Regions from separate parts of the Ornithinibacillus liuyingii genome, predicted to be linked through region 1. Evidence: riboswitches for the same ligand, from Rfam matches in the RefSeq annotation. Region 1 holds a riboswitch; each other region holds the start of a gene.

Region 1 (5,817 bases):
GCACTCCCAATGTTTATGGAGACCTTTGCATTTTTCTTTGAAGCAATCTTCCTTGGGATTTATTTATATACATGGGATCGGTTTGAAAATCAGTACAAGCATTTGTTGCTGTTAATACCTGTTGCTATCGGCGCTTCATTTTCAGCTGTATTTATTACGATTGTTAATTCGTTTATGAATGCTCCTCAAGGGTTTGATTTGGTAAATGGAGAAATTGTGAATGCAAATCCAATCTTAGCGATGTTTAATCCAGCAATGCCGACTAAAGTTTCCCATGTGGTTGGAACTGCCTATATGACTTCTGCCTTTGTACTTGCTTCGATTGCTGCATTTCGTTTGATAAAAGGTTCTAATCACATATATCACAAGAAGGCACTCCTATTAACGATGAAAGTAGGATTTGTTTTTACTGTTACCATCTTAATCACAGGAGATTTATCTGGGAAATACTTGGCAGAATACCAACCGGAAAAATTGGCCGCTGCAGAGTGGCATTTTGAAACGACTGAATCTGCGGAACTAATTTTGTTAGGAGTAATGAACGATGAGGGGGAAGTGAAATATGCGTTACGAATCCCTTATGCGCTGAGTATTCTTGCTCATGGCTCACCGACAGCGGAAGTAATTGGGTTGGATCAATTTGCTGAAGATGAAATACCACCGCTTTCTATTCATTATCTATTTAATATTATGGTTGGTGTTGGCATGCTAATGATAACTATATCCATTCTATTTATTTTCAGTAAGTATCGAGGTTGGTCATTTGTAGATACGAAACTTTTTCGTTGGTTGATCGTGTTAGGTGGACCGTTAACGATTATTGCAATAGAAGCTGGTTGGTGGTTAGCAGAGGTTGGTAGACAACCATGGGTCCTTAGAGGGATTATGCGTACAGCAGAAGGGGCAACAACTAATAATGATGTTGATCTTATGCTCATTTTATTCTGTGGGCTGTACGTTATCCTTGGAATTGGTTCAATTGTTATTTTGACAAGAATGTTCCGTAAGAACCCGGTGGAAAGAGAACTAGCGGAACGAAAAGGAGATGTTCCATCATGAGTGTAGACCTAGAGATTATTGGAATAGTTGTATTATGGACATTTCTCTTCGGTTATATATTAATTGCATCGATAGACTTCGGTGCAGGTTTTTTCAATGCTTATGGTCTCTTTACCAATAGACAACATATTCTAACTAAAATCATCCAACGCTACCTTTCTCCGGTTTGGGAAGTGACCAATGTATTTCTTGTTTTCTTTTTTGTTGGGGTAGTTGGATTTTTCCCGAGTACGGCTTTTTATTATGGGACAACGTTACTTGTTCCGGTGAGTATCGCGATTTTGCTTCTGGCTATTCGGGGGTCTTACTATGCATTTGAAACATATGGTTCCCGTTCCCATAAGGGGTATGCATTTATGTATGGATTATCCGGCCTCCTTCTACCTGCTGCTTTATCTATTGTATTGACGATATCAGAAGGTGGTTTTGTGTTTATGCAGAATGGGAATCCGGTTCTCGATTATTGGGCATTGTTTAGTAGTCCGCTGACCTGGAGTATTGTGGTGTTAAGTGTTTCCGCGGTACTTTATATCTCTGCCGTATTCCTTACCTGGTATGCGAATAAAGCTAATGACAAACCCGCAACCGCTTTACTCCGTCGCTATGCATTAATCTGGGCATTGCCAACCATTATTACTGCTGGTGGAATTATTTATGAGCTTAGATTTCATAATCCAGAGCATTATGAGCGTCTCCTGGGGTTGGGGTGGATGTTTTTGATTTCAGGAGTATTATTTGTGGGAACAGTGTGGCTTGTTTGGAGACGGAAGAATTATGGAGTAGCGTTTGTTCTCCTCTTTGGGCAGTTTGCATTTGCCTTCTATGGGTATGGTATTTCACATTATCCGTATTTGTTGTATCCACATTTAACACTATACGACAGTTTTACGAATGAAGCTATGGCGATTGCGCTCATTATAGCATTTATTGCTGGGCTGGCTTTGTTGATTCCATCACTATATTTAATACTTCGGCTCTTCTTGTTTAATAAGGAGTATGTCAGTGGAAAATCAAAACAGGAACATTGAGGTGACTTTGCATGGATTTTTTTCTAATCTTTATTGCGCCATTTCTTGTGCTCCTTACAGGGATTGTGGTGGCGTTTTGGTGGGTGCTTCGGGATGAGGGAGTCCATAGAGGAAAGTAATAAAAAAGATGGCACTAGAAAAGTTTGGGTAGGAATAGATAGAATACCTTGAGGACAAATAATGCACCCAAATTATAAGTGAAATGTTGACAACTAGCTAGTATGTGTAAGCGAATGGGATTCCAAATCTAGTTAAATTTCATGAGTAAGCTTGACAAATCACTTTATTCTGGTAATATAGTGAACTATATTTCAATTTCATATTGAACCTTGTCATTCGATGAGGTAGAGGTGCGGGTAATAAGAGTAAGCAATCGGAGTATGACATCGATGAGGATTGCCTGAAAGGATTATTTGCCGAAGCGTAATGAAGGTCAAATTCATTATTGCTGGTGTGTCTTCTGAATAAGAAGCATACTGTCATGCAATTTTAGTGCATGGAGAACTACTGATCAGGATGGAGGATAACGTATTGTGTAAAGACAATGGTAGGTTATTTTCCTATTCGTTGTCTTTTTTGTTTAGTCTTGTTCGTTTGCTTTACCCCAGCTAGCGGAACGTTACTCATAACAAAAAGACCTCAATCATACCTCTCTCAAGTTTTCTATGCACACCCAAAAACGTTATTTATAGAAAGGGATGTGCATCATGAGCAAAAACTCACCAAAAACACGGAAAAAATTTGAATTTCCACATAGCTTTATTATTTTATTTGGCTTAATGATTATTACAGCTATTACGACCTACTTAATTCCAGCAGGACAATATGAGCGTGTAGTAGATGAAAACGGTCGTACGATTGTAGCTGACGGAACCTATCAAACAATTGAATCTACCCCAACAGGCTTTATGCAGTTATTTGAATCGTTGCATCTGGGAATGGTTGATGCAGCGGAGATTATATTCTTTATCTTTATCGTTGGTGGTTCCTTTGGAATATTAGCTGCAACGAAATCAATTGAAGCAGCATTTGGTTCCCTTACGAAAAAACTAAATGGGAAAGAAATCTTCTTGATCCCGGTTATTATGCTATTCTTAGCGATTTGCGGTGGTTCTTGGGGAATGGCGGAAGAAGTTATTCCATTTATTTTAATTGCGGTACCACTTGCATTACGTATGGGATTTGACTCGATGACAGGTACAGCAATGATATTAGTTGGGGTATATGCTGGGTTTGGATCAGCGTTTATGAATCCATTTACTGTAGGAGTTGCCCAAGGAATTGCAGGCTTACCTACATTCTCTGGAATGGGAGTCCGTATTGTTTTCTGGCTTATCTTTGTTGCAGTAGCTATTGCTTATGTGATGATTTATGCAAGAAAAGTAAGAAAGGATCCGACTATCAGTTTAATGTATGAAGAAGATAAGAAACGTGATATTAGCCTTGATGACCAAAGCAGTCAAGGACTAACAAAGCGCCAGGTAGCAATTTTAGTTGTTCTTGCGCTGACACTAGTTGGACTTGCTGTAGGGGTTATTACACAAGGCTGGTATATTACTGAAATCGCAGCATTATTTGTCATCATGGGGATTGTTGTAGGGATTATTGCTAGATTTAGAATGAATGAGATTGCTAATGCCTTTGTAAAAGGCTGTGAAGAAATGGTACAAGGGGCATTAATTGTTGGCTTCGCATATGGTATTTTAAGAATCCTACAAGATTCTAATACAATTGATACCATTCTTTATTTTGTTTCTAATCTAGTTGCAGACTTACCTACAGCACTTGCAGCAATTGGTATGTTCATCGTACAAAGTCTATTAAACTTTATTGTTCCTTCTGGAAGTGGACAGGCAGCAATCAGCATGCCAATTATGGCTCCACTTAGTGATTTATTAGGGGTTAGTCGCCAAACTGCAGTACTTGCGTTCCAATATGGTGATGGAATTTCGAACGTCTTCACACCGACAGCTGGTGTTTTAATGGCTTCATTAGCTCTTGCGAAAATTCCTTGGATTAAATGGTTGAAATGGATTCTACCATTAGTATTAATTCAATATGCTCTAGGGGCAATATTTGTAACGGTGGCTCATTTATTTATATGGTAGGTGGATTTTTAAGGTTACCAAGTAATGGGTGATATGTCCGTGGGAGATAGAACTTACATGGACATATTGGAAAATAGTGACAAGGAAGTATTGTTAGTACATCAGTGACTCGTGATGGGTTGGAATAAAGGCTTTGTTCAATGAATCAACCATTGTCTTACCCTATAATTCCTTTTCATTTATCATGCACTTTTAAGGGATAGAGAGAAATAGCGCAGAATTCTACCAAAAAGGGTATAATATATAAAACATATTTATAAACGAGTTAACCAGTAAGACATCGGAGGAATAGAATATGCTAGAATCAATATTTACCAGATTAGAAGAAATTTATCCAGAGTTAGTTAAGCTTCGTCGTGATTTTCATATGTATCCAGAGCTTTCCCATCAGGAAGTGAATACGCCTAAAAAGATAGCGACATATTTAGAAGGTCTAGGAATCGAAGTGAGAACAGAGGTCGGTGGAAGAGGTGTCGTTGGGACGTTAAAGGGTGGTAAACCTGGTAAAACGATTGCGTTACGTGCGGATTTTGACGCCTTACCAATTCAAGAAGAAACCGGACTTGCCTTTCAATCTCGTGTGCCCGGTGTGATGCATGCATGTGGACATGATTTACACACTGCTTCACTACTTGGGGTTGCTAAAGTATTAAGTGAATATAAGGATCAGATTCCTGGAACAGTGAAATTTATCCATCAGTTTGCTGAAGAAGCTACCCCAGGTGGAGCACTACCGATGATTAAGGATGGTTGTTTGGACGGTGTTGATGTCATTTATGGTGCCCATGTGATGTCTACGGAAGATTTAGGGACGGTAAGTGTAAAAGAAGGTTACTTCTCTTCTGCACAGGATGATTTTAATATTACGATTTATGGAAAAGGTGGACATGGTTCACAGCCACATCTAACGGTTGATCCACTTGTCACAGGTAGTCAACTCGTCGTTAATTTGCAACAAATCGTAAGTCGCCGTGTCGATCCACAACAAGCGGCAGCTGTAACGGTTGGTTCATTTGTTAGTGGGGAAGCGAATAATATTATTCCGGATACAGCTGTCATAAAAGGAACAGTTCGTACATTTGATGAAGAGGCACGCACAATCATTGAGGAAGCATTGGAAAGTGTTACACGATCTACCTGTGCACAAAATGGCGCGAAAGTAGATTATGAATATATTAAAGATTGTCCATCTATTTATAATGATCCAACCGAAACAAAGCGAGTAGAGGACGTTGCTAAAGGATTGTTTGGTGAGGAAAATCTATCGACGGATGCACCAATGATGGGGAGTGAGGACTTCGCGTTTTATACGAAGGAAGTTCCCGCTGTTTACTTTACTGTCGGTGGTCGAAGTGAAGCGTTAGCGGGTGATTATCCGCATCATCATCCAAAGTTTGATGTAGATGAACGTGCGATTATAAATATTGGGAAGATGTTTATTTCATTGGTAACAAAATAAAACTACTTTAGCACTAAGGCGCATCTTATGACGTCTTAGTGCTTTTTTAATCTATTAGAGGGAGGACAGTCCCTACTTCAGGAGAGAATCTTTCCTCATTTAGGGCACATACAGCCTCTCTCTGTTCCCTTTTTTCGCGTTCTTTCTGGTACCAACCGAATAT
Region 2 (5,817 bases), on a different contig from region 1:
ACGTTTACAGGAGTAGTATCTGCAGATTCAACTGATATGTCTTTAAACCAACTTAAAAGCCCTGAGAACTACATTGAATACTTGAAAAATTATGATGAAAAAGAAGCAATAAGACTGGGGATTGATGAGAGTAGTGTAGAAGAAGCGGTTATACAAGCAAAAAAGAGTCTAGACGAGTTTATGAAATTGTCTTTAAAAGATCAAAATTTATTCTTAGAATATATGAGAAACCCAAATGAATTGATTCAAAATACATTAAATGGAAGTGACCCAAATCTGGCTTTAGTAGAAGAAGTAAACATGCTAGATACACCTCTTTCTAATACTCAGGCAACTTTTAGAATCTTCTTCATAATATATAACCCTCTCCTTTTTATTTTGTTTTTGTTCTCCTATTAACTTAATTTTTTCAACACCTATTCCTCTCCTATAAAAATTGTTAATAGGAAATTTATAATATATTAATATCATAGATTTTAAAATCCATGACAGTTAGCCATCTAATAAATATTTCGCATATGTTATCATATTTCGAGAAAGGGTATTCAGACCAAATTATATTATGCCTTATGCGTCATGTTATTAATTTCCAACTATATCCATTGTAACATGGAAGACCTAAAACTTTGTATTGGGAAAGTGAACAGTTTTTTTGACAAAAACCAACAAAATATATACCAAATTTCAGTCAAAAAATTGGTAACTTTCCCAACCCCTATTTATTTGAGAGTGGACTACACCCAAATTCACAACTTAACTTTATAAAGATCAAACAAATGATTTAGAATTATCCATACCACCAATTATTTCGTACAATAATCTTCAAAGACATTCTCTAAGACAAAAAAAGTATAACAACAAGTATAGAATTTCCTCTTTAGTAACTATCTTCAGTTGTACATTTAAGGTACAACCTGCTTTTCTCCAACATTTAACATATAGTTTTTTTATTAAGTTAATGGAGATAGCCATTTTAGGTTATAATCCCGCAATGGAAAAATTATACAATTGTTCAAATGTTATATTCGCTTCTGCTAAGAAGTAGCTTATTTGTAAGGTTAGATCAACAAATTTTAGGTAAGCAGTTGTTTTCACAACCACTTACCCTAATCATTAAATGTATACAGAAACTTATAGTTCAAAGCTTTTGCACAAGAGTTGTACTGCTTTTTCCCCATTTTCGATATCTACAACATAAGAAATGCTGATTTCAGATGTCGTAACCTGATAAAATGGAATATCGGATTCAATTAATGTACGAAAGACTTTGGAGGCAACCCCCGTCATGTCACGCATTCCTGAACCAATAACGGATACTTTAGCAAATTGGTTTTCTATTTTGAAATAGAGTTCAGGATAGTCTTCTTTTAGATGGGAGAAGATTTTCTGGATTTGATATTCTTCCGTGTCCTTCATCGTAAAAGATAATTGTAATCCTTCATTGTTCGTGATCTGTGAGATCATATCGACATTAACTTCCTCTTGCTCCAAATGGATGAATACTCTATCAAGTAGGTGTATATCATTTTCAGGATAGTTCAATGTCACATGAATCATATCCTGATCAATCGCAACACCTGTGACCGCTTTTTTCTCTATCATTTCTACCGTTGACATAACCCAAGTTCCTTTCTCATCTGATAGTGTTTTACCTAAATAAATAGGAATATTGAAATTCTTTGCTATTTCTACGCTTCGGGATACGAGAACACCTGAACCAAGCGCACTCATCTCCATCATTTCCTCATATGAAACTACTTGTAGCCGTTTAGCATTAGGATAGATTCGCGGGTCGGTACTATAGACCCCTGCCACATCTGTATAAATTTCGCATGGGCATTGAATTGCTGCTGCAAGTGCTACAGCTGTCGTATCAGATCCTCCACGGCCAAGTGTAGTAATTTCATTGTCCGTATTAAATCCTTGGAAACCAGCGACGATAAGAACATCATATGTTTCAAAGAGTTGTTCAAAAAGCTTTGTATTAATTTTTGAAATCTTGCTCTTTAAATGATGGCCAACTGTTTCGATACCAGCTTGGTAACCTGTAAGAGGCTTAGATTTTACCGCTAGATCATTTAAAATAATAGATAGATAGGAGATGGTCTGCTGCTCACCGGTTGTTAGGAGGACAGCCAAATCCTGTTCGTTAGGTGATTGGGTAATCGTACTCACCTGTTCCAATAGTTCATCAGTTGTTTTCCCCATTGCACTAACGACTACTACTAGCTGTTCTCCCTGTCTCACGCGGTCCTTCAAGTAGCCTGCTATACCTTTAATTTTCTCCAGACTACTAACACTCGTACCGCCAAATTTAAGTACATTTCGTTTCATAATCTTCCTTCTTTCTACGGATGCTGCTACCTCTAAGATGGGTCAGAAATTGGGCATAGTATTATCCCAACAAAAAAACAAGCCGAGTATTCCGACTTGTTTCATGATCTGTCCTATGTACAAGTGGAAGCACTCCATTATTCAAAGAATAATGACAGACTGCATACTCTTAATATACAATCCAACAGAGACCTGTCTGCAAACAGAACTCTATTTCGGCAAAGGCCCCTTTCGCTTACTACAATTTGCAGATTTACATAGTAAGTTACTGATGACATTCGCACCTCATCCAATTAGTATTCAATTAATATTGTAAGTATATGAAAATTTCGCCGAATTGTAAACCAATAGCTTAAAAGTTTATCAAACTATTTTTAGATAATAGCCTATTTCTCAATATCCCTTCCTTTTCCATAGAGTTTTGTTACTAGAAAAGCATTGCCTCCTCTGAAGCAATGCTTTTCTAAAATTATTAAGGATGATATTCTAATGGTCCACCTGGTCCAAGTGGTAGTCCTAACAGCATCCAGACAATAAGCATAATCATCCAACTAAATAGGAAGAATATAGAATATGGAACCATTGTGGAAATTAACGTACCAATACCCATTTTTTTATCATATTTCTGTGCAAATGCGATAATTATTGCAAAATAAGTCATCAATGGTGAAATGATATTCGTAGAAGAGTCTGCAATACGATATGCCATTTGTGTTAGCTCTGGTGAATACCCAAGCTGCATCATAATTGGTACAAAGACCGGTGCCATCATCGCCCATTTTGCAGAAGCACTTCCGATAAACAAATTAATAAATGCGGTAATCAAAATAAATAGAATAAGTAACGGAATACCAGTTAAATTAACACTCCCTAGAAAATCCGCACCATAAACACCTATAACTAGTCCGATATTTGTTTCATTAAAGTATGCTACAAACTGTCCCGCTGTAAATGCCAAAACAATAAATGTTCCCATAGATGCCATGGTATCTGACATTTGGCTAGCAACATCCTTATCGCTTCGAATGGATTTGGTAACAATTCCATATGTTATACCAGGAATAAAAAATAGTATAGCAATAATTGGTACTAATGAACTCATAAATGGCGATCGAATTATTTGTTCCATTGCATCGCCCTCTAAACCGCGCATCGGTGCGTTTGGTGGAACTACAAGCAACATCGCAAGTACGATACCGATTACCACTGTAATACTAGCCCAGATTAGACCTTTTTTCTCAATTGCTTGAAGACCTTCCAATTCTTCTTTTTGATCACCTTTATAGGCGCCAAGTCGTGGTTCTACAATTCGTTCTGTAACCCACGCACCGACAAATGTTAATACGAATACCGAAACAGAAATAAACAACCAGTTCATTGCTATGTTCATTGTCTCTGCATATGCTGGGTCAATTATTGCAGCTGCTGCAATCGTCAGCTCCCCTAACATCGCATCCGTACCAGATAATAATAGGTTAGCACTAAATCCTCCAGAAACACCAGCAAATGCTGCCGCCAGACCAGCTAGTGGATGCCTTCCAATCGCAGCAAAAATAAGTGCTCCTAGTGGTGGTAATACAACATACCCTGCATCAGATGCCACACTAGACATAATACCAGCAAAGACTAATCCTAACGTAATAAATCGATTAGGTACAGACAATACAAATCCTCTAAGAAGTGCGCTTATGAGCCCTGTACGTTCCGCCACTCCTATTCCTAACATCGTCAGTAGGACAACGCCCAATGGAGCAAAGCCGATAAAGTTACTTGTCATATTGGTGAATATATATTGAATACCCTCTGCACTTAGCAGATTATTGATCTCTACCGTGGTTCCTTCTTCACCAGGGTGTTCAACACTAATATTTAATGGTTGTAAAGCTGCCGAGAGTAAAATAACAAGAAGTGCCAAAATTGCAAACAATGTTGCTGGATGGGGCAGTTTATTCCCAACTAGTTCAATCCTATCTAAAGAGCTTTGAAATAGCCCCTTTCTTTTTTTCGCCATAAAAAATAGTCCTCCTAAAAACTAATTCTGTTGTTGTAAATTAAACTCATTTCTGAAAATTCAGATTAATAAGCAGGGTGAACACATTTTATCATTGAATAAAATAAATGCACAAATGACATAATAACAGGTTCTAGCCTATTTTTCAAATTAAAATGAAACGGTTTCCACTAATTAACAATTCTTAATCTATTCATCTTTTAGACGAGCACTTTACTTTTTATTATTCTTCGTCGGTATCCTCAACAAAACCGGAAATATAGTCATCAATTTCAATTTCTGCACCTATGTTAAGTGCAAATTGCATTACTTCTAACTCCAAGACATATCCAGGAGAAAGCCCTTCTTCTACATAAACAACTGCTTTTAACTTAGGTTCTATTTGAAATTCTCTTATTAATTCGTTAATAATGTCCACTTTATCTTTAAAGACATGAACTACTTCTTTCATTAACTTTTCGAAATCGTAGGTTTCAACTATACCTGTACTGTATACCCATTCGGTAAATGTGTGTTGTCTTTTTATCTTAGGATTGTTTATGTTTACCCACTCACCTAATTTTATCGTTTCCGTGGGGTTAATTCCTAACCTTTCTGTTACTATTGAAAGTGGAAAATCCCATTCAGGCTCTGTACCTGAAAGGGAAAAATAAATCTCAATTGATGTATCTTTAAACATATGAACCACCCCTAAAATTCTATAGGCTTAGCGCTACTACGTGTCTAATTAATTTCCAACCTGTATCATATAACTTTTTCTTTTATAATGGTCTGCCTCATCCCGTTGTTATCCTATATTCGACAAATTTTTCAAATCTCCTTCTTTATTAATAAGGGAAAGGAGGTAAAAAAAGTGCTATTATACTCGAAAAAACTTTCCAAAAAAATAACCCTCATCAAATGAAGGTTAATCAATCTGCAAATCTATAACGTCTTGTAACTATTGTCTTAGCATCGTCACGAAAAAAAAAGTACTTATTGTAAATGTTTAGGTATATCATCAGCTTTGTAATTTAAGGTTTCAGTGAAAATATTATCTGGTGATTGATTATTGGTTTCTACTTGTTGTCCGTTTTGAATGAACTTAATCAGGTTTTGAATATCTTCTTTTGTGGCAGGCTGTTTTTCCAGTTTTAAAGTGTATCCTAATTGCCCATTAGATTCTAACGTAGCATATTGAACATCATCAATATTAGAAATCCCTGCGTTCCGTAGTCGTTCTTCTAGTTTATCAACAGTTAATCTATGTTTTTTTAAATTGTTCTCCATTAACTTACCATCTTCAATAACAGGTACAGCTTTACCAGATAGGGCTGTTTCTGCATTGTCAAATTTTAATTGGATAAATTCCGCTAGAATTAAAAAAAGCACCAATAACCCAGCAATCCCAAAAGTAGTCCAAAGTCCCCGGCCAGAGACAGGTTGAATGAGCAATGTACCAATGGCAATCATCATAACCGTTTGGGGAATAG
Region 3 (5,817 bases), on a different contig from region 1:
CTGTTGTGGCACATTGTGCATACCAGCACCATGAAAGAATAGATGGTAGTGGATATCCACGTGGATTAAAAGGCAATGAAATTCATTTGTTTGCACAAATTATTGGTGCAGCAGATGTCTTTGATGCAGTTACAAGTAATCGAGTATATCGAAAGGCCATGCTTCCTCATGAGGGGCTTGAGCTCCTATACAGTAGTGCCATTAATCAATTCGATATTCGAATTATTGAGGCCTTCAAAAACAGTGTAGCTGTTTATCCTAATGGAATTTCAGTTGAATTAAATGATAAACGACAAGGTGTTGTTGTTCATCAGAACAAACATATTTGTGATCGACCTGTCATTAGAATTCTGAAAGAAGAGGAGCGAGAGGTTGAACCTTACACGATTGATTTATCGAAGCTACTGAATGTTATGATTACCAAATGTAACCTGGTCTAAAATTTTTGTCCTACCCTCCTTAGAACAAGCATAGATTTGTACTGAGGAGGTATTTTTATGAGAAGGCATCGAATCGGTTTTAAAGGTGGAAGAACAACACCTCCATCGCGATATATATTAATGGTTTCATTTATATTAGTTATTGTGATAACGTATTTTAGCTTAGAATTTATTGATAAGAAGATAACCCCGACCATCATGGAAGTTGCAGAGACAAAAACAAGGGAATTTGCTACTAGAGGAATTAACTCAGCTGTAAAGTTTGCTGAAGAATATACGTTTGAAGATGTGGCTATAACAGAAAAAAATGAGGCTGGTTATATTTCGATAGTCGGTTGGGATTCCTCTGTTGTTAATAAGATCAATCGAGCTGCAACAGACCGTGTGGAAGAGTTTTTTCATAGTATGAATCGAGGAACTCCTCCCCAATATAGCGACCCTCTTGGAGAACCAGACGTGTATGGGAACACGGTGGAAGAACTAGTTGATCGTGATCCAACTGTTATCGAAATACCAATCGGCCAAGCAACTGGGAATTCTATTTTAGCTAATCTAGGTCCAAGGTTACCGGTTAACTTAGAGCTAGTAGGTAGTGTTGAGACAGAATTAATAGAGGAAAAAGAACAGTTAGGGATTAATAATGTCTTTGTTTCACTCTATGTTCAGGTAGAGGCAGATGTCCAAATTGTTATACCATTTACAACGGAAGTGACAAAAGTAAGTACTAGAATATTGATTGACAAAAACTTAGTAATGGGAGAAGTACCAGAATTTTTTGGAGGTACAAGTGGGAATCCATCTATCGCAGTTCCGAAAGAAGACTTGCAAGATGAATAAAATCATAGTATAGTATATTCATAATTTCATAATAAACCTTATCAGATCGGTGAGGTAGAGGTGCGAACAAGATGAGTAATCAATAGGAGAATGACAACGATGATTATTGATGAAAGGCTCGTTTGCCGAAGCGTAATAAGGGTCGAACTTATTATTGCTGGGGTGTCTTTGAATAAGAGGCACACTGTCATGCTGGAAATGGGCATGGAGAACTACAGATCGAAATGGAGGATAACGTATATGCATAAGCAATGATAGGTTATTTTCTATCATTGCTTTTTTGTGTAGAAAAAGAAATTTTGTCAAGCGTATCTCCATGGTCACACAGCACATACTAATTACATCAATGGAGGTAGTAATATGGAAGGAACAATTTATTCTCTTATTCCCGCAATTATCATGCTTGTTTTAGTTTTATTAACTAGAAAGGTACTAATATCATTAGGAGTAGGAATTGCAGTAGGAGCATTATTGATTCACGATTTTCATGTGTGGGGTAGTATAAAGGAAATCTGGAGTGCTTTTTATGGGATAGTCATCTCGGATGGAGCACTTAATACTGGTGGTCTTCAGTTAATAGGATTCTTACTCTTATTAGGAATGATGACTGCTTTACTACAAGCATCAGGAGGCAGTAGAGCCTTTGGTAATTGGATGATGGCTAGAATTAAGACACGAAGAGGCGCACAGCTTATGGCTCCGATTTTAGGTATTATTATATTTATCGATGATTATTTTAATGCCTTAGCTGTAGGACAGATTGCAAGACCTTTAACAGATAGACATAATATTTCTCGAGCAAAACTAGCATATTATATCGATTCAACTTCAGCACCCATCACAGTTATATCACCGATTTCTAGCTGGGGAGCTTATCTAATTGGTGTTGTTGGTGGATTAGTAGTGATGACAGGATTACAGCCATTAGAGGCTTTCATAAGAATGATTCCATATAATCTTTATGCAATTGGTGCATTATTACTTGTCTTTATAACGGCCTTCTTTAACTTAAATATTGGACCCATGAAAAAGCACGAAAATCATGCCATAACAACTGGTGAAGTTATTCCTAAAGGTAAAACTGTTCCAGGAGATTTAACGAATGCATTCAAGCCAAGTGAAAAGGGAAGTGTCTATCATTTATTAATTCCGATCATTGTTTTATTAGTTACGACGATAAGCTCCATGATAATAACTGGAGCAAGAGGAAGTGGTGATACGGTCACATTACTTTCTATTTTTGAGAATACGAATGTTAACTTCTCCTTATTTATTGGTGGAATTGCTGCAGTACTCGTTGCATGTCTATTATATCTAGGTCAGGGAAAACAAGAGGCGAAGACGGGGATTGTATTAGTCGAAGGGATTAAAGCAATGCTTCCAGCTATCTATATTCTATTATTAGCGTGGATGATTGGTTCGATTATTTCAACTTTAGAAACAGGTGAATTTCTAGCAACTGTAGCCGAAAATGCTAGTATTAGTCCTAGTATTTTACCAGTCATTTTCTTTGTTATTTCAGGTCTGATGGCGTTGTCCACTGGTACTTCTTGGGGAACATTCGGAATTATGCTGCCAATCGCCGCTAATGTCATGGCCATTGCAGATACGGAGTTAATTATCCCATCATTAGCTGCAGTGCTGGCTGGGGCAGTATTTGGAGATCATGTTTCACCAATATCGGATACAACGGTTCTTTCTTCAACTGGAGCAGGCGCTAATCATATTGATCACGTGATTACGCAACTACCATATGCATGTATTGTAGCGGTCGCTTCCATTATCGGTTATATCTTAATTGGGGTAACAGGTAGTCTTTTAGTAGGACTATTAGCTACGATTGTTATCATTATTCTAATAGGATTAATCGTTCATACACTTAATAAGAAGCAGTAATTATAATGTAATCGAGAAATAATCTAGAGTTTAACACTATCTTTTATAATGACACATAATCCTGGGACATAACGAAAAGAATTAAATGTAAAACCGAATGATACGCGATACTAGCTCCGGAAATATACGTAGACTCCTGCGGCAGGATAGGGCAAGGTTGAGACCTCTAAAGAAGTAGCACGAGGAGGCTAAGGCAGCCGCCCGGCGGCAAGGTAGACGCTGTGATGTTTCTATCGAGCAGATGTCGCCCCTGTACTGGAAGCAACCGCAAGTATATTTCTGGAGCGGGGTCCTTGCTCATCATTCGGTTTTTCCTTTAAGATAAATTCTTTGTCCCGGCCTCTTGTAGTGTTATTTACGGTAGAGTTAAACTCTTTTTTCATCCATAAATTCCCAAATTTTCAATAAACAAAAAATTTAAAAAATACTTTGACATAAGTAAAAAGTACCGTTATAATACAGACAAGTTCAGTAATTTCAGAAAACTAACACAACTGAAATGATAAGAATAGCTATTCACCTGACTTATTAACACTTTACATAGTGTAATGAGAAAAAATAACATGAGGAGGTCTTTGAATGGAAACACGTTCTCAATGGGGGACAAGAGCTGGGTTTATTTTGGCTGCAGTTGGATCTGCTATTGGTCTAGGAAACATTTGGCGTTTCCCTGCTGTAGCCTATGAAAATGGTGGAGGAGCTTTCTTAATTCCTTACTTGTTTGCGTTATTAACTGCTGGGATTCCAATCCTTATTATGGAATTCACAATTGGCCATAAACATCGTGGATCTGCTCCATTATCGTTTAGAAGAATGAATAAGAAAACAGAAGTTATTGGTTGGTGGGCTGTCTTAGTTGCCTTTGTAATCTCCACATACTATTCTGTTATTATTGCCTGGGCAATGTCTTATTCAGTATTCTCTTTCAATTTAAATTGGGGGGAGGATACAGGTGGATTCTTAATGGGAGAATACCTAAAGCGTACGGTTGAACCTGGTGAAATAGGTAGTATGGTCCCTGGTGTATTAATTCCATTGCTACTTGTTTGGGTAATCACATTAGGAATTCTTTTTAAAGGTGTTAAAAAAGGTATTGAAATTGCTAACCGTATTTTTATTCCAGCATTGATTGTTATCTTTCTAATTATCGTTATTCGGGCAATTACTCTACCTGGTGCTTTAGATGGATTAGAAGCGTTCTTTACACCAGATTTTAGTAAGATTATGAGTGCAGATGTATGGGTAGCGGCCTACGGGCAAATATTCTTTAGTTTATCGATAGCCTTTGCGATCATGATTACCTATTCAAGTTATTTACCAAAGAAATCAGATATAACCAATAATGCATTTATCACAGGATTTGGTAACTCTAGTTTTGAAATTCTTGCTGGTATTGGTGTATTTGGAATACTTGGATTTATGGCAGCACAACAAGGAGTAGGAGTGGATGAGGTGGTAACGGCTGGAATTGGGTTAGCGTTTGTTGTATTTCCTGAAATTATCAACCAATTCCCTGGACTGAATTCGCTTTTTGGATTCTTATTCTTTGCATCACTTGTATTAGCAGGTTTATCATCATTAATCTCCATTACCGAAACTTATGTAGCTGGATTAGTTGATAAATTTAAAATATCGAGAACGAAAGCAGTGGCATTTGGTGGTGGATTAGCAGCACTGATTTCTCTTCTATTTGCTACACAAGGTGGGCTATATTTCCTAGACGCTGCAGATTACTTTATTAATCAATTTGGTGTTGCCTTAATTGGTTTAGTAGAAGTGGTGTTAATTGCATGGATCCTAAGACAACTGAAAGGCATAAAAGAACATGCAAACGATATTTCTGACATAAAGCTGGGCTCTTGGTGGACGATAAGTCTAACTATTATTACACCATTAGTATTAGGTTTTATGATGGTTAGGTTATTAAAGCAGAATTTATTAAGAGAATTCGATACTCCTACCGGCAACTATGAAGGTTATTCCAATGCATTCATCCTTTGGGGTGGTTGGGCCGTAGCAATTGGGGCATTAGTAATTGGTATTATACTGGCCATAACGAAGTGGAAAAAGCCCTCAGTAGAAGAAGAATCTCTCAAAAAGGAGGCACAATAAGATGAGTTGGATTATTTTTATGATACTATCTATTGTCATTGTTTGGGGAGGTTTAGCAACGAGTATTTGGTGGGCAGTAAAAACAGCGAAGCAAGCAAAATAATGTGAAATAAGTGTTTAGGGAAAAGGCTGGGACATAACTTAAAAGAATTAAATGTAAAACCTAATGATATACAATACTAGCTCCGGAGCGTGGACATTGCTCATCATTTGGTTTTTCCTTTAAGATAAATTCTTTTGTCCCAGCCTCTTCCTTTTTCATACTGCCAGTTAGTTGTTTAGAAATGGTTACCTTGGACTTTTTAACTATTATTTATTCTTTGCCATTCTTTCCCATTTTCGTAAATATGGATAAGGATCAAAGGACCACTCACTATATCCATTATCTTTGTACATTCCATAATGCAAATGCGGTGGGAATTTTCCAGATGTGCCAGGAGGTCCATACCCTGTTGATCCAACGCTTCCTATTACATCACCAGGCTTAACAATCTGTCCAACTTTAAGCTCTTCTTCATATCCGCTTAAATGG
Region 4 (5,817 bases), on a different contig from region 1:
TTACATGTGACAGATGTACCGAAGCCAGAACCCCGTGAAGGTGAACTATTAATTAATGTAAAAGCCGCAGCAATTAATCGTACGGATATTCTTAATCGTGAAGGTCGGACCGGTTATATGACGAATCCCATTCTAGGAATTGAAGTAGCTGGTATCGTGGAAGAAGTCGGACCGAATACAGAAGTAAAAGTCGGTACTCGGGTGATGGGGCTTGTGAATGGTGGAGGGTATGCAGAATATGCAATCATGCCAGCAGAGCGAGCAATGATTATTCCAGAAGGCTTATCCTTTGAAGAGGCAGCGGCCATTCCAGAAGTATTTCTAACCGCATATCAAACCTTATATTGGTTAGGTAGCCTGAACAAAGGGGAAACCGTACTTGTCCATGCTGGCGGAAGTGGTGTCGGAACTGCAGCAATTCAGCTGGCAAAACAGATTTCTTCAGCAAACGTTATCACAACAGCTGGCTCAAAAGCAAAACTAGATTTTGCACAATCCTTAGGCGCAGATTACGGAATCAATTATAAGGAAAAGGATTTTTCTGAGGAAGTATCGCACATTACCGATGGTCAAGGGGTCGATCTGATACTAGACTTTGTCGGTGCATCCTATTGGAACAAAAACCTATCTAGTATTAAGGTGGATGGTCGCTGGGTATTAATTGGTATCCTTGGGGGAGCACAAGTAGAAGTGAACTTGATGGAACTAATGAGCAAACGAGTTCAACTAACAGGCACATTACTGACACCTAGAAGTGATGAATATAAGGCGAAGCTAACAGTTGATTTTTCCCAAGCTACGATAGAATTATTTGAATCAAAACAGCTTAAACCGATTGTCGATTCTGTCTTTGCTTTTGAGGATGTTCAACAAGCACATCGACACATGGAAGAGAATAAAAACATCGGGAAAATCATCTTAAAAGTCGATTCATCAAGCTAAACAAATGTGCACGTTACCCTATTGCACAAAAAAACAATGCTTAGTGGGCATCCTCCCACTAAGCACTTTACATGGTTAAAAAGCACCCGAACCTCCACCACCACCGCCTACTCCTGTACCAGTCCCTACAGTCGTCGTGGAGGATGAATTAGTAGTTGCAGCAGTAACCGTATCTGCCTCACTAAAGTGCAGATTCGCAGTTGATGCAAGAAGCAGATACATCATAACGTTCGATGAATCCATGCTTTTATTCGATGTGAATATTGGGTTATTCCATATTTTTATTCCCTTATCATTCATACCATATGCATAGTTAACAGCGATGATTTGCTCATCTGTGCTCCATTTCTCCAATTGATTGGGTGGTATTCTATCGAAGTTCTTATTAAACTGTTTCCATTCCTCCCAAATCTTCGCACCTTCTAATGTCTTCGGATTGTAAAAAATACTAAAAGCAAGTAATCCAAGAAACAGAATAATAGAAACTGCCATCCACATAAACAGTTCATGAATACCAAAGAAAACGGCTAATGGAACAAGTAGCAAGCTCAAGAGGGCAACCGTCCATCTAAAGCCTTTCTTTGCTTTAGTAAGTTCTTTCGATTTTACTTCTTGCTTTATTGCGTATATCCATGCTTGAACATGTTCGTTGTAATCATTATGATTCGATTCATCCTCTAAAAATGTTTGCAGTTCTTTAAATCTAAATGTTTTTCCATTACCAATCGTATCAAATAAAAAGTTGATTAACATGTACTCATGGTCATACTCGGTATAACGATCGACTAACAAGAACGTTTCTTGATTTTTTGTTCGCACATAACCTTTCCGAACTAATTCTAATAAAGATGACGTTAGTAACTGGTCTTTCGGTGTGAATGAATTAGTATAATAGATTGTTGCTGGTATGCTCATGTTAAGCTTAGGTATCGTTAACTCCTCTTTTATACGGCGTTGCACATCATGTTTTAGCTCCATTTTTTGCCGTATGCTGACGAAGAGCAATAGAACAAGAAATAGTCCAAAGCCACCAACTATATAAGGAGCGATACGATTTAACCATGCTTTCCTATCCTGGAACGCGGCTAGCTTAGCTTCATTATCTGCTATTTGTTCCAGAATCGAATCTTTCATCATTTTTTCACTGGTTAATGGAGCAGCACCAAAAAGTGTCTCATCATATACTACTTGAATGTCCCCATTCTTCCCATCTTCCACATAACCTAATGAAAATACGGCACCACCATCCGCTGTTACTTCTGCTGTATCATATGCTTCATCATAACCATAAGCCGTAACCTGAACCGCCCTAGCAGGTGGATGTACATAAATCGTCATGTTCTCATATACCGATTCATTACTACTATCAAAAAATGGCCAGTAGAACTGGGCAACATCCTGATACACCTCTACCCCATTCATAATCGTATAACCGAGTTCTATCGTTACCGTTTCTTCATTACCTTTTCGATAGATTTTATATTCGCTATCCTCTTTTTCTACCTTCAATGGCGATCCAGCTTCACTTGCTACAAAATCTTCAATAGCGGTACCTTTCTTCGGAATTATCGTGCGAGTAATACCATTAAATTCACCTTCAAAATCATACGTGAACCTTTCTTTTACCGCAACATCCCCGCTTTCCATTAAATAGGCATCTATCTGAACATCCTTAATAACATAATCCACTTCGGCAAATGCTGGCTCTACAAAAATGAAAAAGGTAAATAGGAAAATGATCGTAACGATCAGTTTTTTCATAAAAAGCAACTCCTTTAGTTTATATACGGATGTTGGATGGATTTGGTTTCAGGTATGTTAGATAGAGGTGTACATCTAATTGCAATTATACGAATTGAATTGGAGTTGTAAAACAAGCCCTACCAGCTACCAATATAGTAGAATGCTAACATACTCCTGCTTGCATACAATCCAATACCCTGATGATTCCAAATACTTGCAAACATACCAAATTATCTAGTATAGTATAATTTGTTGAAAAATTTAATAATACCTTACCAGGTCGGTGAGGTAGAGGCGCGAACATTATGAGTAATCAATCGGAGTATGACATCGATGATGATTGTGGAAAGGAATGCTCGCCGAAGCGTAATAAGGGTCAATCTTATTATTGCTGGGATGTCTTTGAATAAGAGGCATACTGTCATGCAGGTCTGCATGGAGAACTACTGATCGAATGGAAGATGCCATATTGGAAACAATGATAGGTTATTTTCTATCATTGTTTTTTTGTGTCTTTTTTTCTATCTCCATTTTTAAGACAGGCTACTTTTTAGGCATTGGAGGTAAGGTAAATGAATAAACTAGCTCAACGAGAATAGTCGACAAAAGCGCACTTGATTTACTGTGCGAATTATAAAAGGCTACATACATCGTTACAAAGCAAGTTCATAAAAAAGGAGAAAAAACTATGAAACTATCAACTTGGAAAGCGATTCTACTGCTTGTGTTATCATTTACTGTCGTTTTAGGCGGCATCATATATCTTGGAACCCCTACCACTATTACACTCATTACAGCTGGGGTAGTCGTGATCACCTTATCACTTATCTGGGGAATATCCTGGGAAAAGATAGAAGAAGACTTAATTGAAACAATTAAATCGATGCTTCCAGCTATTTTGATTTTGCTAGCTGTTGGGATGCTAATCGGTGCTTGGATGCTGTCTGGAACCATTCCATTAATTGTCTATTATGGCTTGGTAAGCATTGACCCGTCCTTTTTCTTAATTATTACTGCACTTGTCTGTTCGTTTATGTCTATTATGGCAGGAACTTCCTGGGGAACCATTGGTACAGTAGGGGTTGCCTTAATGGGTGTGTCGCTTGGACTTGGTATTCCCGTACATTACACGGCTGGAGCTATTGTCGTTGGGGCTTTCTTTGGAGATAAACTCTCTCCCTTATCTGACACCACGATTATGGCACCAACCATGGCTGGGGTGAAGCTTGTTGACCATATTAAACATATGCTCTGGACAACGATTCCAGGTTATCTTATCTCATTAGTCCTTTATTTGATTCTAGGCTACCAATTCGGTGGGCAAATCGAGAATAGTGAGAATGTGAATTTGATTCTATCCACGTTGAGCAAGAATTTTAATCTCAACCCGATATTAATTATTCCACCACTACTTGTCTTACTCTTAATTTATTTTAAAAAGCCAACACTTCCTGTATTCGGTGTAGGTATTATTGCTGGTTGTGTATTGGCGGTTATTTTCCAAGGAAGAGATGTTTTGGAAGTGTTTTCAGCATTAAATAATGGGTATTCTCAAGCAACAAACATACCAATCGTGGATGAGATTGTACAACGAGGCGGAATGTCGAGTATGTTGGGTACCGTTGCTTTGCTTATTAGTGCTGCGGTATTTGGATCCCCATTAAAATCAGCCGGAGTGGTTCAAATTCTACTAGACAAAATTGTCGCATTAGCTAAAAGTGGTAAGGCTATGATGAGCTCTAGTTTAGCTCTACACGGTATTCTATTCACCATTACAGGAAGTTACTATGTGACATATGCTGTCATCGGTCCAATTATTAGTCCACTATATGACAAATTTGGTCTACATCGTAAAAACTGGTCTCGTACGATGGAGGATACCGGAACCGCTCTAGCCCCACTCATTCCGTGGGGCGTTACAGGAGCATTTGTAGCGGAAACACTACAAGTATCAACTGGAGAATTCTTCCTTTATGCTCCGATGACTTATCTTGGAATAATCTTTGCTTTGATTTATATCTTTAGTGGAATTGGCATTACGAAGGTGCAAGGGAATAAGGGGGAATAGTAACCTAGTGAAGAACAGTGATTAGTGGTTTATCACGTTAAAGTGGCGAGGGATTGTTCCTCCCTTTATATAAAATTGGAATTAAAACGATTTGTCTCAACCACACTAAAATTATACCGTAAAACTCATCATCACCGGATAAATCCCATTCAATTCCAAAGGTAATATTCATATTTAAGAACAAACCCAAATAATAATGTTAAAAGCCTTCTAGTCTAACGCTAGAAGGCTAATTTAACCGTACTATCCCAGTGCTTCCGGTACTTCACTAGCATCTCCACCTCCAGGTTCATCTGTTGGATCACCTTTATCCGTTGATGGTGGCTTTTGTGAACCTGTATTATCTTCATTGGTATCACTAGGTGTTGTTGGTTTTTCTTCATTATCCTTTGGATTAGAATCCGTTTTATTATCTTCTGGTGGGACTTTTTCTTCTTTTTTAGGTGGTGACGTTTGCTTGTCATCTTTTTTGTTTTTAGAATCTGTCGTTTTTTCTTTTTGTTCGTTCTTTTCTGGTCGCGTAGTAGCTGGCTTGTTATTCGTTTTGTCTTGAACAGGTTGTTTATCTTGTCTTACATTAGTTCTTTCTGTGCTGTTTGCCACTGAAGAGTTTTGATTCTCATTTCCTACATTGTCCTCGTGGATACTATCCGACACATCAACTTCCTCTTCCATTGAATTATCTTCCGTATCCTCCGTATCTTCTAAAACCATCGCTTCAGTCTCTTCCTCTGAATTATACCGATAGCTATCGTCTAAATCGGTAATGGATATCTCATCTTTAACAAAAATATGAGTGCCGTCTACATTGCTTTCTGGTTCTTCTATAGATTGAGGTGACGTTTGATCTGTTATCGTTTTCGCAGGCTGATTCATTAAACTATTAATCACCCAATACCCTCCACCTAGAAGAGGAAGGGCCAATAGAAATGATGCCAATATTCCAATGGTTTCTTTCTTTACCTCCAATTTCATCCTCCTTTCTAAACGGTTTAAATTTCATTATATATAATATAGTATAAAATTCCTGAAATACTAAACAATACGATTACTGCGAATAATAT

The links. Region 1 has a riboswitch for lysine ahead of ACSKT4_RS17335 (YfcC family protein). Riboswitches for the same ligand answer to the same signal wherever they lie in the genome.
Region 2: it holds a riboswitch for lysine, as region 1 does, so the genes downstream of both, ACSKT4_RS06275 (aspartate kinase) here and ACSKT4_RS17335 (YfcC family protein) in region 1, are expected to answer to the same signal.
Region 3: it holds a riboswitch for lysine, as region 1 does, so the genes downstream of both, ACSKT4_RS15875 (Na+/H+ antiporter NhaC family protein) here and ACSKT4_RS17335 (YfcC family protein) in region 1, are expected to answer to the same signal.
Region 4: it holds a riboswitch for lysine, as region 1 does, so the genes downstream of both, nhaC (Na+/H+ antiporter NhaC) here and ACSKT4_RS17335 (YfcC family protein) in region 1, are expected to answer to the same signal.

Annotation. Positions count from the first base shown of each region.
Region 1 is NZ_JBPWOS010000015.1:6,438-12,254, forward strand. It holds gene ACSKT4_RS17320 (cytochrome ubiquinol oxidase subunit I) at 1-1,059, shown strand, start outside; gene ACSKT4_RS17325 (cytochrome d ubiquinol oxidase subunit II) at 1,056-2,087, shown strand; gene cydS (cytochrome bd oxidase small subunit CydS family protein) at 2,099-2,206, shown strand; lysine riboswitch at 2,425-2,602, shown strand; gene ACSKT4_RS17335 (YfcC family protein) at 2,795-4,195, shown strand; gene ACSKT4_RS17340 (M20 metallopeptidase family protein) at 4,491-5,654, shown strand.
Region 2 is NZ_JBPWOS010000004.1:13,123-18,939, reverse strand. It holds gene ACSKT4_RS06280 (hypothetical protein) at 37-399, shown strand; gene ACSKT4_RS06275 (aspartate kinase) at 1,132-2,334, opposite strand; lysine riboswitch at 2,454-2,631, opposite strand; gene ACSKT4_RS06270 (AbgT family transporter) at 2,807-4,345, opposite strand; gene ACSKT4_RS06265 (DUF4279 domain-containing protein) at 4,569-5,024, opposite strand; gene ACSKT4_RS06260 (YetF domain-containing protein) at 5,321-5,817, opposite strand, start outside.
Region 3 is NZ_JBPWOS010000012.1:75,562-81,378, forward strand. It holds gene ACSKT4_RS15865 (HD-GYP domain-containing protein) at 1-440, shown strand, start outside; gene yunB (sporulation protein YunB) at 498-1,277, shown strand; lysine riboswitch at 1,325-1,500, shown strand; gene ACSKT4_RS15875 (Na+/H+ antiporter NhaC family protein) at 1,638-3,173, shown strand; gene ACSKT4_RS15880 (hypothetical protein) at 3,404-3,556, opposite strand; gene ACSKT4_RS15885 (sodium-dependent transporter) at 3,753-5,285, shown strand; gene ACSKT4_RS15890 (MetS family NSS transporter small subunit) at 5,287-5,388, shown strand; gene ACSKT4_RS15895 (M23 family metallopeptidase) at 5,595-5,817, opposite strand, start outside.
Region 4 is NZ_JBPWOS010000009.1:171,354-177,170, reverse strand. It holds gene ACSKT4_RS13650 (NAD(P)H-quinone oxidoreductase) at 1-942, shown strand, start outside; gene ACSKT4_RS13645 (DUF2207 domain-containing protein) at 1,018-2,703, opposite strand; lysine riboswitch at 2,967-3,139, shown strand; gene nhaC (Na+/H+ antiporter NhaC) at 3,374-4,753, shown strand; gene ACSKT4_RS13635 (hypothetical protein) at 4,997-5,722, opposite strand.